One region of the Amycolatopsis sp. cmx-4-83 genome, then DNA from elsewhere that is predicted to be linked to it. Evidence: riboswitches for the same ligand, from Rfam matches in the RefSeq annotation. Region 1 holds a riboswitch; the other holds the start of a gene.
The links. A riboswitch is a leader RNA that binds a small molecule or an ion and turns the genes downstream of it on or off. The one in region 1 is predicted to bind cobalamin.
Positions count from the first base shown of each region.

Region 2: another riboswitch for cobalamin. It lies ahead of metE (5-methyltetrahydropteroyltriglutamate--homocysteine S-methyltransferase); the one in region 1 lies ahead of cobN (cobaltochelatase subunit CobN).

Region 1 is NZ_JAEBEF010000004.1:509,855-514,758, reverse strand. It holds gene pgsB (poly-gamma-glutamate synthase PgsB) at 1-339, shown strand, start outside; gene ACLJQM_RS14880 (poly-gamma-glutamate biosynthesis protein PgsC/CapC) at 339-821, shown strand; gene ACLJQM_RS14875 (NlpC/P60 family protein) at 829-1,836, shown strand; cobalamin riboswitch at 1,868-1,997, shown strand; gene cobN (cobaltochelatase subunit CobN) at 2,027-4,904, shown strand, end outside.
Region 2 is NZ_JAEBEF010000013.1:911-5,814, reverse strand. It holds gene ACLJQM_RS36325 (ribonucleoside-diphosphate reductase subunit alpha) at 1-1,577, shown strand, start outside; gene ACLJQM_RS36320 (ribonucleotide-diphosphate reductase subunit beta) at 1,592-2,665, shown strand; cobalamin riboswitch at 2,677-2,892, shown strand; gene metE (5-methyltetrahydropteroyltriglutamate--homocysteine S-methyltransferase) at 2,990-4,904, shown strand, end outside.

The DNA.
Region 1 (4,904 bases):
CTCCGCGCGCAAGGCGCGATCTCCGACCCGCTGCACGTGATCATCAACTGCCGGCCGGACCGCGTCGAGCGCAACGGCCAGATGGGCGCGCTGATCCCCCGCATCGCCCCGGAGCGCGTCGTGCTGATCGGCGAACCGCCCCGCAGCGCCCGCGCCGCGATCCCCAGCGAGTGGCACGACCGGGTCGTCGACCTCGGTGGTTCGCGCTCGCCGCGGGAACTGCTGCGCGGGATCGTCGGCGGCGTCGAGCGGCAGGCGTCGCTCATCGCCATCGGCAACATCCACGGCCAGGGGGAACTGCTCATCGAGGAACTCGCGAAACTGGAACCGGTCTCCTGATGCTCACCACGTCCCTCGCCCCCGAGGTCGCCACCGTCGGGCTCGCCATCGGCCTGCTGCTGTCGCTGGTCTGCTACCTGACGACGAACCTGTCCCCCGGCGGGATGATCACGCCCGGCTGGATCGCGCTGACGATGGTCGAGGACTACCGGCGCGCGGCGATCATCGTGCTGATGACGGCGCTGACCTTCGGCGGCACGAAGGCGTTGCAGCGCATGGTCATCCTGTACGGCAAGCGGCTCTTCGCCGCGGTCGTGCTGCTCGGCGTGCTGCTGCAGACGACGTTGCTGCTCTTCCTCCAGGCCGACTTCCCGCTGCTGTTCGTGCACCAGACGCTCGGGTTCGTGGTGCCGGGCCTGGTCGCCTACCAGCTGGTCCGGCAGAAGCCGGTGGCGACGATGCTCGCCACCGGCGGCGTCAGCCTGGCCAGTTACGCGGTGCTGATCAGCGGCGTGCTGATCGGCCTGGTCCCGACGGTGTGAGGTGACGATGCGCAAGGCGGTCCGGATCGGTGTCCTCGCCGCGGTCATCGGCCTGTCCGGCGCGGCCGCGCTGTACGTCGCCACGCAGGACCGGCAGGACATCACGGCCATCTCGGCGTCGCCCGCACCCTCGGGAGCGGCGGTCACCGGCGGCTACACCTACGACCGGCTGGCCGACCCGGCCCGGACGATCGTGCGCGACGGGGCGGGCGCCCAGCTGGCGTCGTTCACCGACGGCTCCCGCACGGTCATGCTGACCGGCCGGTCCCGGACGTTCACCGAGCCGAAGTTCACCACAGCCGGCATCACGTCGACGGCCTGGATCCGGCTCGCGCCGCAGCCGTGGCAGGCGGGCGCGGAGAAGGAGCCGTGGTTCACCGGCTGGTTCCCGAAGGCGGCCGCCGACACCGGCCCGGACGTGCTCGCGGTGGCGCTGCAGTACACCGACGGCGCGGCCGACCAGGTCGTGAAGAAGCTGCGCGTGGCCGGGGACGCCAGCTTCGGCCCGGACAGCGCCGAGGGGCGGCTCGAGAAGTCCGATTTCTACGACTACCTGGGCATCGGCTGGGACTTCCCGGACGGCGTCCACGAGGCCGCGGAGCCGCGGCGCGCCCGGTCCCTCGACTGCTCGGGGTTCGTGCGGATGGTCTACGGCTACCGGGCGGGCTACCCGCTGCTCGGCACGAACACGAAGGGCCCCGGCCTGCCGCGGCGGGCGTGGGCGCTGGCCGAGCTGGGGCCGGGCACCACGCTGATACCCGACGAGAAGAAGCAGGTGACGGACTTCAGCCGGCTCCAGCCGGGTGACCTGCTGTTCTTCAACCTCGAGCCGCAGCTCGGCCCACAGGTCTCGCACACGGGCATCTACCTGGGCATCGACGGCGACGGGCACCACCGCGTGCTGTCCAGCCGCAAGGTGGCGAACGGCCCGACCTTCGGCGACGCGGGCGGGGTCTCGCTGATCGACGGGTCCGGGACGTACGCGAAGGCGTTCCGCACGGCCAAGCGGCTCTGAGCCGCGCACGTCACCTTGACGCCGGGTCGGCCGCACCGGAGAGTGAGGCGGAACCCACGCGTCGGCAGGTGGAGGAACCCGGTGAGAGTCCGGGGCGGTCCCGCCACTGTGACCGGGAGAGATCCCGGAAGCCAGGAACTCCCGCCGGCGCGTCCGTCTACCCGGGGCGCGGACCCCGAGGAGGAACCTCGTGATCCTGCTGCTGTCCACTTCGGACACCGACCTGCTCAGCGCCCGTTCGGCCGACGGCGAATACCGGCTCGGCAACCCCGCCCGGCTCGACGTCGCCGAGCTGCCGGCGCTGCTCGACGGCGTGAAGATCGTCGTCGCGCGGATCCTCGGCACCCCGCGCAGCTGGCAGGAGGGCCTGGACACGCTGCGGGCGTCGGGCGCGCACGTCGTCGTGCTGGGCGGGGAGCAGACGCCGGACGCCGAGCTGATGAAGCTCTCGACCGTCCCGGCGGGCATCGCCGCCGAGGCCCACGCGTACCTCGCGCAGGGCGGCCCGGCGAACCTCACCCAGCTGCACCGGTTCCTCTCCGACACGCTCCTGCTCACCGGCGACGGCTTCGAGCCGCCCGCCCGGCAGCCGGGCTGGGGCGTTCTCGAGCGGCCTTCGCGCGCCGAGGGCCCGGTGATCGGGATCCTGTACTACCGCGCGCACCACCTGTCCGGGAACACGCAGTTCGTCCACACGCTCGCCGACGAGATCGAGGCCGCCGGCGGGCGCGCGTTGCCGATCTACTGCGCTTCGCTGCGGACGCGCGAGCCGGAGATGATGGCCGAGCTGGGGAAGGTGGACGCCCTGCTGGTCACGGTGCTGGCGGCGGGCGGAACGAAGCCGTCCGAGGTCGGGGCCGGCGGGGACGACGAGGCCTGGGACGTCGCCGAGATGGCCGCGCTCGACGTCCCGATCCTGCAGGCGCTGTGCCTGACCAGCGACCGCGAGACGTGGGCGGCGAGCGACGACGGGCTCTCCCCGCTCGACGCCGGCAACCAGATGGCCGTGCCGGAGTTCGACGGGCGGCTGATCACGGTGCCGTTCTCGTTCAAGGAACTCGACGAAGACGGCCTGCCCCGGTACGTCCCGGACGCCGAACGCGCGTCCCGCGTCGCCCGCATCGCGCTGGCGCACGCCCGGCTGCGGCACACGCCCCCGGCGGAGCGGCGCATCGCGCTGATGCTGTCCGCGTACCCGACGAAGCACTCCCGCGTCGGCAACGCGGTCGGGCTGGACACCCCGGCGTCGACGATCGAGCTGCTGCGGCGGATGCGCGAGCAGGGCTACGACCTGGGGCCGGACGCCTTCCCCGGCGTCGACCCGACCGGGACCGACCAGCCGGACGGCGACGCGCTGATCCACGCGCTGATCGCGGCCGGCGGGCAGGACCCGGAGTGGCTGACCGAGGAACAGCTGTCCGGCAACCCGATCCGCGTCCCCGCCGCGCGCTACCAGGAGTGGTTCGACGCGCTGCCCGCGGAGCTGCGTTCGGGGGTGGAAGAACACTGGGGCCCGGCGCCGGGTGAGCTGTACGTCGAAAACGGCGACATCGTGCTGGCGTCACTGCAGAGCGGCAACGTCATCATCATGATCCAGCCGCCGCGCGGGTTCGGCGAGAACCCCGTCGCGATCTACCACAACCCGGACCTCCCCCCGAGCCACCACTACCTGGCCGCGTACCGCTGGCTGGAGGAGGAGTTCGGCGCGCACGCCGTCGTCCACCTCGGCAAGCACGGGTCGCTGGAGTGGCTGCCGGGCAAGACGGCGGGGCTTTCGGCGTCGTGCGCGCCGGACGCCGTGCTCGGGAACCTGCCGCTGGTGTACCCGTTCCTGATCAACGACCCGGGCGAAGGCGCGCAGGCGAAGCGGCGGGCGCACGCGACGATCGTCGACCACCTGATCCCGCCGATGGCGCGCGCGGAGTCCTACGGCGACATGGCGCGGCTGGAGCAGCTGCTCGACGAGCACGCGAACATCGCGGCGATGGACCCGGCGAAGCTGCCCGCGATCCGCGCCCAGATCTGGACGCTCATCCAGGCCGCGAAGCTCGACCACGACCTCGGCGTCGAGGCACGCCCGCACGACGCGGAGTTCGACGACTTCCTGCTGCACATCGACGGCTGGCTGTGCGAGGTCAAGGACGCGCAGATCCGCGACGGGCTGCACGTCCTCGGCGCGGCACCGGTCGGGGAAGCGCGGGTCAACCTGGTGCTGTCGATGCTGCGCGCGTCCCAGATGTGGGGCGGCAAGCAGGGCGCGGTGCCGGGCCTGCGTTCGGCGCTGGGCTTGAAGGAAGACGCGCCGATGTCCGAAGTGGACGCGGTCGAGAAAACGGCGCGGGAACTCGTGCAGACGATGGAAATGCGTGGCTGGGACGCCACCGCCGTCGCGTCGGTGGCCCCGGACGCCCAGGTCGCGCGGGTGCTTTCGTTCGCGGCGGAGGAGATCGTCCCGCGGCTGGCGGGCACGACCGCGGAACTCGACTCGGTGCTGCACGCCCTCGACGGCGGTTACATCCCGGCCGGGCCCAGCGGGTCGCCGTTGCGCGGGCTGGTCAACGTGCTGCCGACCGGGCGGAACTTCTACACCGTCGACCCGAAGGCGATCCCGAGCCGGCTCGCCTGGGAAACCGGGCAGGCGCTGGCGGACTCGCTGCTGAAGCGCTACCGCGAGGACACCGGCGACTGGCCGCGTTCGGTCGGGCTTTCGGTGTGGGGTACGTCGGCCATGCGGACGTCCGGCGACGACGCCGCGGAAGTCCTGGCGCTGCTGGGTGTCCAGCCGGTGTGGGACGAGGCTTCGCGGCGGGTGACCGGGATCGAGGCGATCCCGCTGGCCGAGCTGGGCCGGCCCCGGATCGACGTCACGATCCGGATCAGCGGCTTCTTCCGCGACGCTTTCCCGCACGTGATCACGATGCTGGACGACGCGGTCCGGCTGGTGTCCGCTTTGGACGAACCGGCGGACCTGAACTTCGTGCGGGACCACGTTTCCGCGGACCTGGCCGCCCACGGCGATTCCCGGCGGGCCACCACGCGGATCTTCGGTTCGAAGCCGGGCGCGTACG
Region 2 (4,904 bases), on a different contig from region 1:
CGTGGCACGTGGACATCGAGGAGTTCCTCGACCTGCGCAAGAACACCGGTGACGACCGCCGCCGCACCCACGACATGAACACCGCGAACTGGGTGCCCGACGAGTTCCTCCGCCGCGTCGAGGCCAACGCCGAGTGGACGCTGTTCTCGCCGAACGAGACGCCGGACCTGCACGACCTCTACGGCAACGAGTTCGCCGCCCGCTACCGCGAGTACGAGGCGAAGGCCGAGCGCGGCGAGATCAAGGTCTTCCGCAAGATCCGCGCGGTGGAGCTGTGGCGCCGCATGCTGACCATGCTGTTCGAGACCGGTCACCCGTGGATCACGTTCAAGGACCCGTGCAACCTGCGCTCGCCGCAGCAGCACGTCGGCGTCGTGCACTCGTCCAACCTGTGCACCGAGATCACGCTGAACACCAACAGCGAAGAGGTCGCGGTCTGCAACCTCGGCTCGGTGAACCTGCTCAAGCACGTCACCCCGTCCGGTCTGGACACCGAGCGCCTCGAGAAGACCGTGCGCACGGCCGTCCGCATGCTGGACAACGTGATCGACATCAACTTCTACACGATCCCGGAGGCGCGCCGCTCCAACCTGCGCCACCGCCCGGTCGGCCTGGGCATCATGGGCTTCCAGGACGCGCTGTTCGAGATCGGCGTCCCGTTCGCCTCGGACGAGGCCGTGAAGTTCGCCGACGTCTCGATGGAGCACCTGTCCTACTACGCGATCTCGGCGTCGACCGACCTCGCCGAGGAGCGCGGCCAGTACCAGTCGTTCGAGGGATCGCTGTGGAGCAAGGGCATCCTGCCGATCGACTCGCTGCAGCTGCTCATCGACGCGCGCCAGGGTGACGCCCTCGACGTCGACACCTCGTCCACTTTGGACTGGGCGCCGCTGCGCGAGCGCGTCAAGACCGTCGGCATGCGCAACTCCAACGTGATGGCGATCGCGCCGACCGCGACGATCTCCAACATCTCCGGCGTCGGGCAGTCGATCGAGCCGCTGTTCCAGAACCTGTTCGTCAAGTCGAACATGTCCGGCGACTTCACCGTGGTCAACCCGCACCTGGTCCGCTCGCTCAAGCAGCGCGGGCTGTGGGACGAGGTCATGGTGTCGGACCTGAAGTACTTCGACGGCAGCCTCGGCCAGATCGACCGCGTGCCGGACGACCTGAAGGCGTTGTACGCCACGGCGTTCGAGATCGAGTCGAAGTGGATCGTCGACGCCGGTTCGGTGCGCCAGAAGTGGATCGACCAGGCGCAGTCGCTGAACCTTTACATCGCGGCGCCGAGCGGCCGCAAGCTCGACCAGCTGTACCGCTACGCGTGGCACAAGGGCCTCAAGACCACGTACTACCTGCGCGCGCAGTCGGCGACGCACGTGGAGAAGAGCACCCTGCGCGGCACCGACGGCAAGCTGAACGCCGTCTCGGCCACCCCGGCCCCCGCGGCGGCCACCCCGGCCCCCGCCCCGGTCCCGACGCCCGCCCCGGCGCCCAAGCCGGAGCCCGACGTCGACTTCGTCGCCACCGACGGCGCCGCCTGCCGCATCGACGACCCCGACTGCGAATCCTGCCAGTAAGGAACCCGAAGAACATGACCAACGTGGAGACGACGGGCGCCACCGGCCTCGGGGAGATCGAGGTCGGCGCCGCCCGGATCAACGTCGACGACAAGCGCATGATCAACGCGCGCGCCGACGTCAACCAGCTGCTGCCGATGAAGTACACGTGGGCCTGGGAGAAGTACCTGGCCGGCTGCAACAACCACTGGATGCCGACCGAGGTCGCCATGCAGGCGGACATCGCGCTGTGGAAGTCGAAGGACGGCCTCACCGAGGACGAGCGGCAGATGCTCAAGCGCAACCTGGGCTTCTTCGCGACCGCGGAGTCCCTGGTGGCCAACAACATCGTGCTCGCGGTGTACCGCCAGATCACCAACCCCGAGTGCCGCCAGTACCTGCTGCGCCAGGCGTTCGAGGAAGCCGTGCACACGCACACCTTCCAGTACATCTGCGAAAGCCTCGGCCTGGTCGAGGGCGAGCTGTTCAACATGTACCGCGAGGTTCCGTCCATTTCGGACAAGGACGCGTGGGCGCTGAAGTACACGCAGCACCTCGAGGACCCGGACTTCGAGACCGGCACGCCGGAGGCCGACACGGCGTTCCTGCGTGACCTCGTGGCGTTCTACGTGATCTTCGAGGGCATGTGGTTCTACACCGGTTTCGCGCAGATCCTGTCGCTGGGCCGCCGCAACAAGATGGTCGGCATCGCCGAGCAGTACCAGTACATCCTGCGCGACGAGTCGATCCACCTGAACTTCGGCATCGACTGCATCAACCAGATCAAGATCGAGAACCCGCACCTGTGGACCCCCGAGTTCCAGGAAGAGATCCGCGGCATGCTGAAGGAGGCGTGCGAGCTCGAGGTCAAGTACGCCCGCGACACGATGCCGCGCGGCATGCTCGGCCTGTCGGCGCAGCTGTGCGAGCAGTACATGCACTTCATCACCGACCGCCGCGCGCAGCAGATCGGGCTCGCCCCGATCTTCGGTGAGACCGAGAACCCGTTCCCGTGGATGTCCGAGGCGATGGACCTGAAGAAGGAGAAGAACTTCTTCGAGACCCGCGTCATCGAGTACCAGTCGGGCGGCGCTCTCGACTGGGACTGACCTCTCCCGCTAGGCTCGGCCACGCCACTGGTTCCCCCAGGGCGTGGCCGAGCTGCGTCGTGGGGGAGGCAACAGGGAACCCGGTGCGAATCCGGGACTGCCCCGCAGCGGTGAGTGGGAACGAAAGCCGTCATGAAGCACTGAGCGTGAGCTTGGGAAGCGACGGCCGGTAGAACTGCGCAGTGCGCCCACGAGTCCGAAGACCTGCCCGTGGTGCGGACGCCGACGGCGTGCGCGAGTCCGGGCCTCGCGGGATGGGCACGACCGAAACGCTCGCCTTCGCGCGCGTCCGGGCTCTTCGGACTAGCTCGCGAGGAGAGAGCTGTGACCATCGGCACCACTGTGCTCGGCTACCCCCGGATCGGCCCGGACCGGGAGCTCAAACGCGCCCTCGAGCGCTACTGGGCGGGCGGGATCGACGCGGCCGCGTTGCTCGCCACCGGCCGGGACCTGCGCGAACGCACCTGGCGCGAACTGCGCGACGCCGGGCTGGACTCGATCCCGTCCAACACGTTCTCGCACTACGACCACGTGCTCGACACCGCCGAACTGTTCGGTGCGCTGCCCGCCCGGCCGGGGCTTTCGCCGCTCGACACCTACTTCGCCGCGGCGCGGGGTGTGCAGGACGCGCCGGCACTGGAAATGACGAAGTGGTTCGACACGAACTACCACTACCTCGTCCCCGAACTGGGCCCGGACACCGAGTTCACGCTCGCCGGCACCAAACCCCTCGACGAGTACTGGGAGGCCCGCGCCCTCGGGATCGAGACGCGGCCGGTGCTCGTCGGCCCGGTCACGTTCCTGCTGCTGAGCAAGGGAACCGGCGGGTTCGCCCCGCTGGAACTGCTCGACGCGCTGCTCCCCCGCTACGCCGACCTGCTCGCGAAGCTGCACGACGAGGGCGCGGAGTGGGTCCAGCTCGACGAACCCGCGTTCGCCGCCGACCGCACCGAGGCCGAGCTGAACGCGCTGATCCGCGCGTACCACTGGCTCGGGAAGGCGACGGCCCGGCCGAAGCTGCTGGTGGCCGGCTACTTCGGCGGACTGGGCCGCGGGCTCGGCGTGCTGGCCCGCGCGCCCATCGACGCGCTGGCCGTCGACCTCGTCAGCGATGAGTCCTTTGTGGACACTGTCGCGGCCGAGCCCGCGTTGCGGGACAAGGAGGTCGTGGCCGGGGTCGTCGACGGGCGCAACGTCTGGCGGACCGACCCGCACCGGGCGCTGAGCAAGGCCGCGACGCTGCTCGGCGTCGCGAAGTCCGTGAGCGTCTCGACGTCGTGCTCGCTGCTGCACGTGCCCTACGACGTCTCGCGCGAAGACCTGCACCCGCGGCTGAAGAGCTGGCTCGCGTTCGCGCGGCAGAAGGTCGACGAGGTCGTGCTGCTCGGGCGCGCGCTGCGGGGCGGCTCGCCGGACCTGGCCGCGGCGCGGGCGGCGGTCGCGGACCGGGCTTCGGCGGCCGAGCTGGCCGATCCGGGCGTCCGGGCCCGGCTGGCCGCGCTCGAGGAGGACGTCCGGGCGCCTTACGAGCAGCGCGCCGCCGCCCAGCAGGCCGCGCTCGGGCTGCCGCCGCTGCCGACCACGACGATCGGCTCGTTCCCGCAGACCGCCGAGGTGCGCCGGGCGCGGGCGGCGCACCGGGCCGGGACGCTCGACGACGCCGGTTACGACGCCGCGATGCGCCGCGAAGTCGAGCGGGTCGTCCGGCTGCAGGAGGAGCTCGGGCTGGACGTGCTGGTGCACGGCGAGCCGGAGCGCAACGACATGGTGCAGTACTTCGCCGAGCAGCTGGGCGGGTTCGCCGCGACGGCGCACGGCTGGGTGCAGTCGTACGGCTCGCGCTGCGTCCGCCCGCCGATCCTCTACGGCGACGTCTCGCGGCCGGCGCCGATGACCGTGGCGTGGGCCCGGTACGCGCAGGGCCTGACGCGCAAGCCGGTCAAGGGGATGCTGACCGGCCCGGTGACGATCCTGGCGTGGTCGTTCGTCCGCGACGACCAGCCACTGGCCGAGACCGCAAGGCAAGTGGCGCTGGCGATCCGCGACGAGGTCCGCGACCTGGAGGCGGCGGGCATCCGGATCGTCCAGGTCGACGAGCCGGCGCTGCGGGAACTGCTGCCGCTGCGGCGTTCCGCGCACGCGGAGTACTTCGGGTGGGCGGTTTCGGCGTTCCGGCTGGCGACGTCGGGGATCGCGGACACGACCCAGATCCACACGCACATGTGCTATTCGGAGTTCG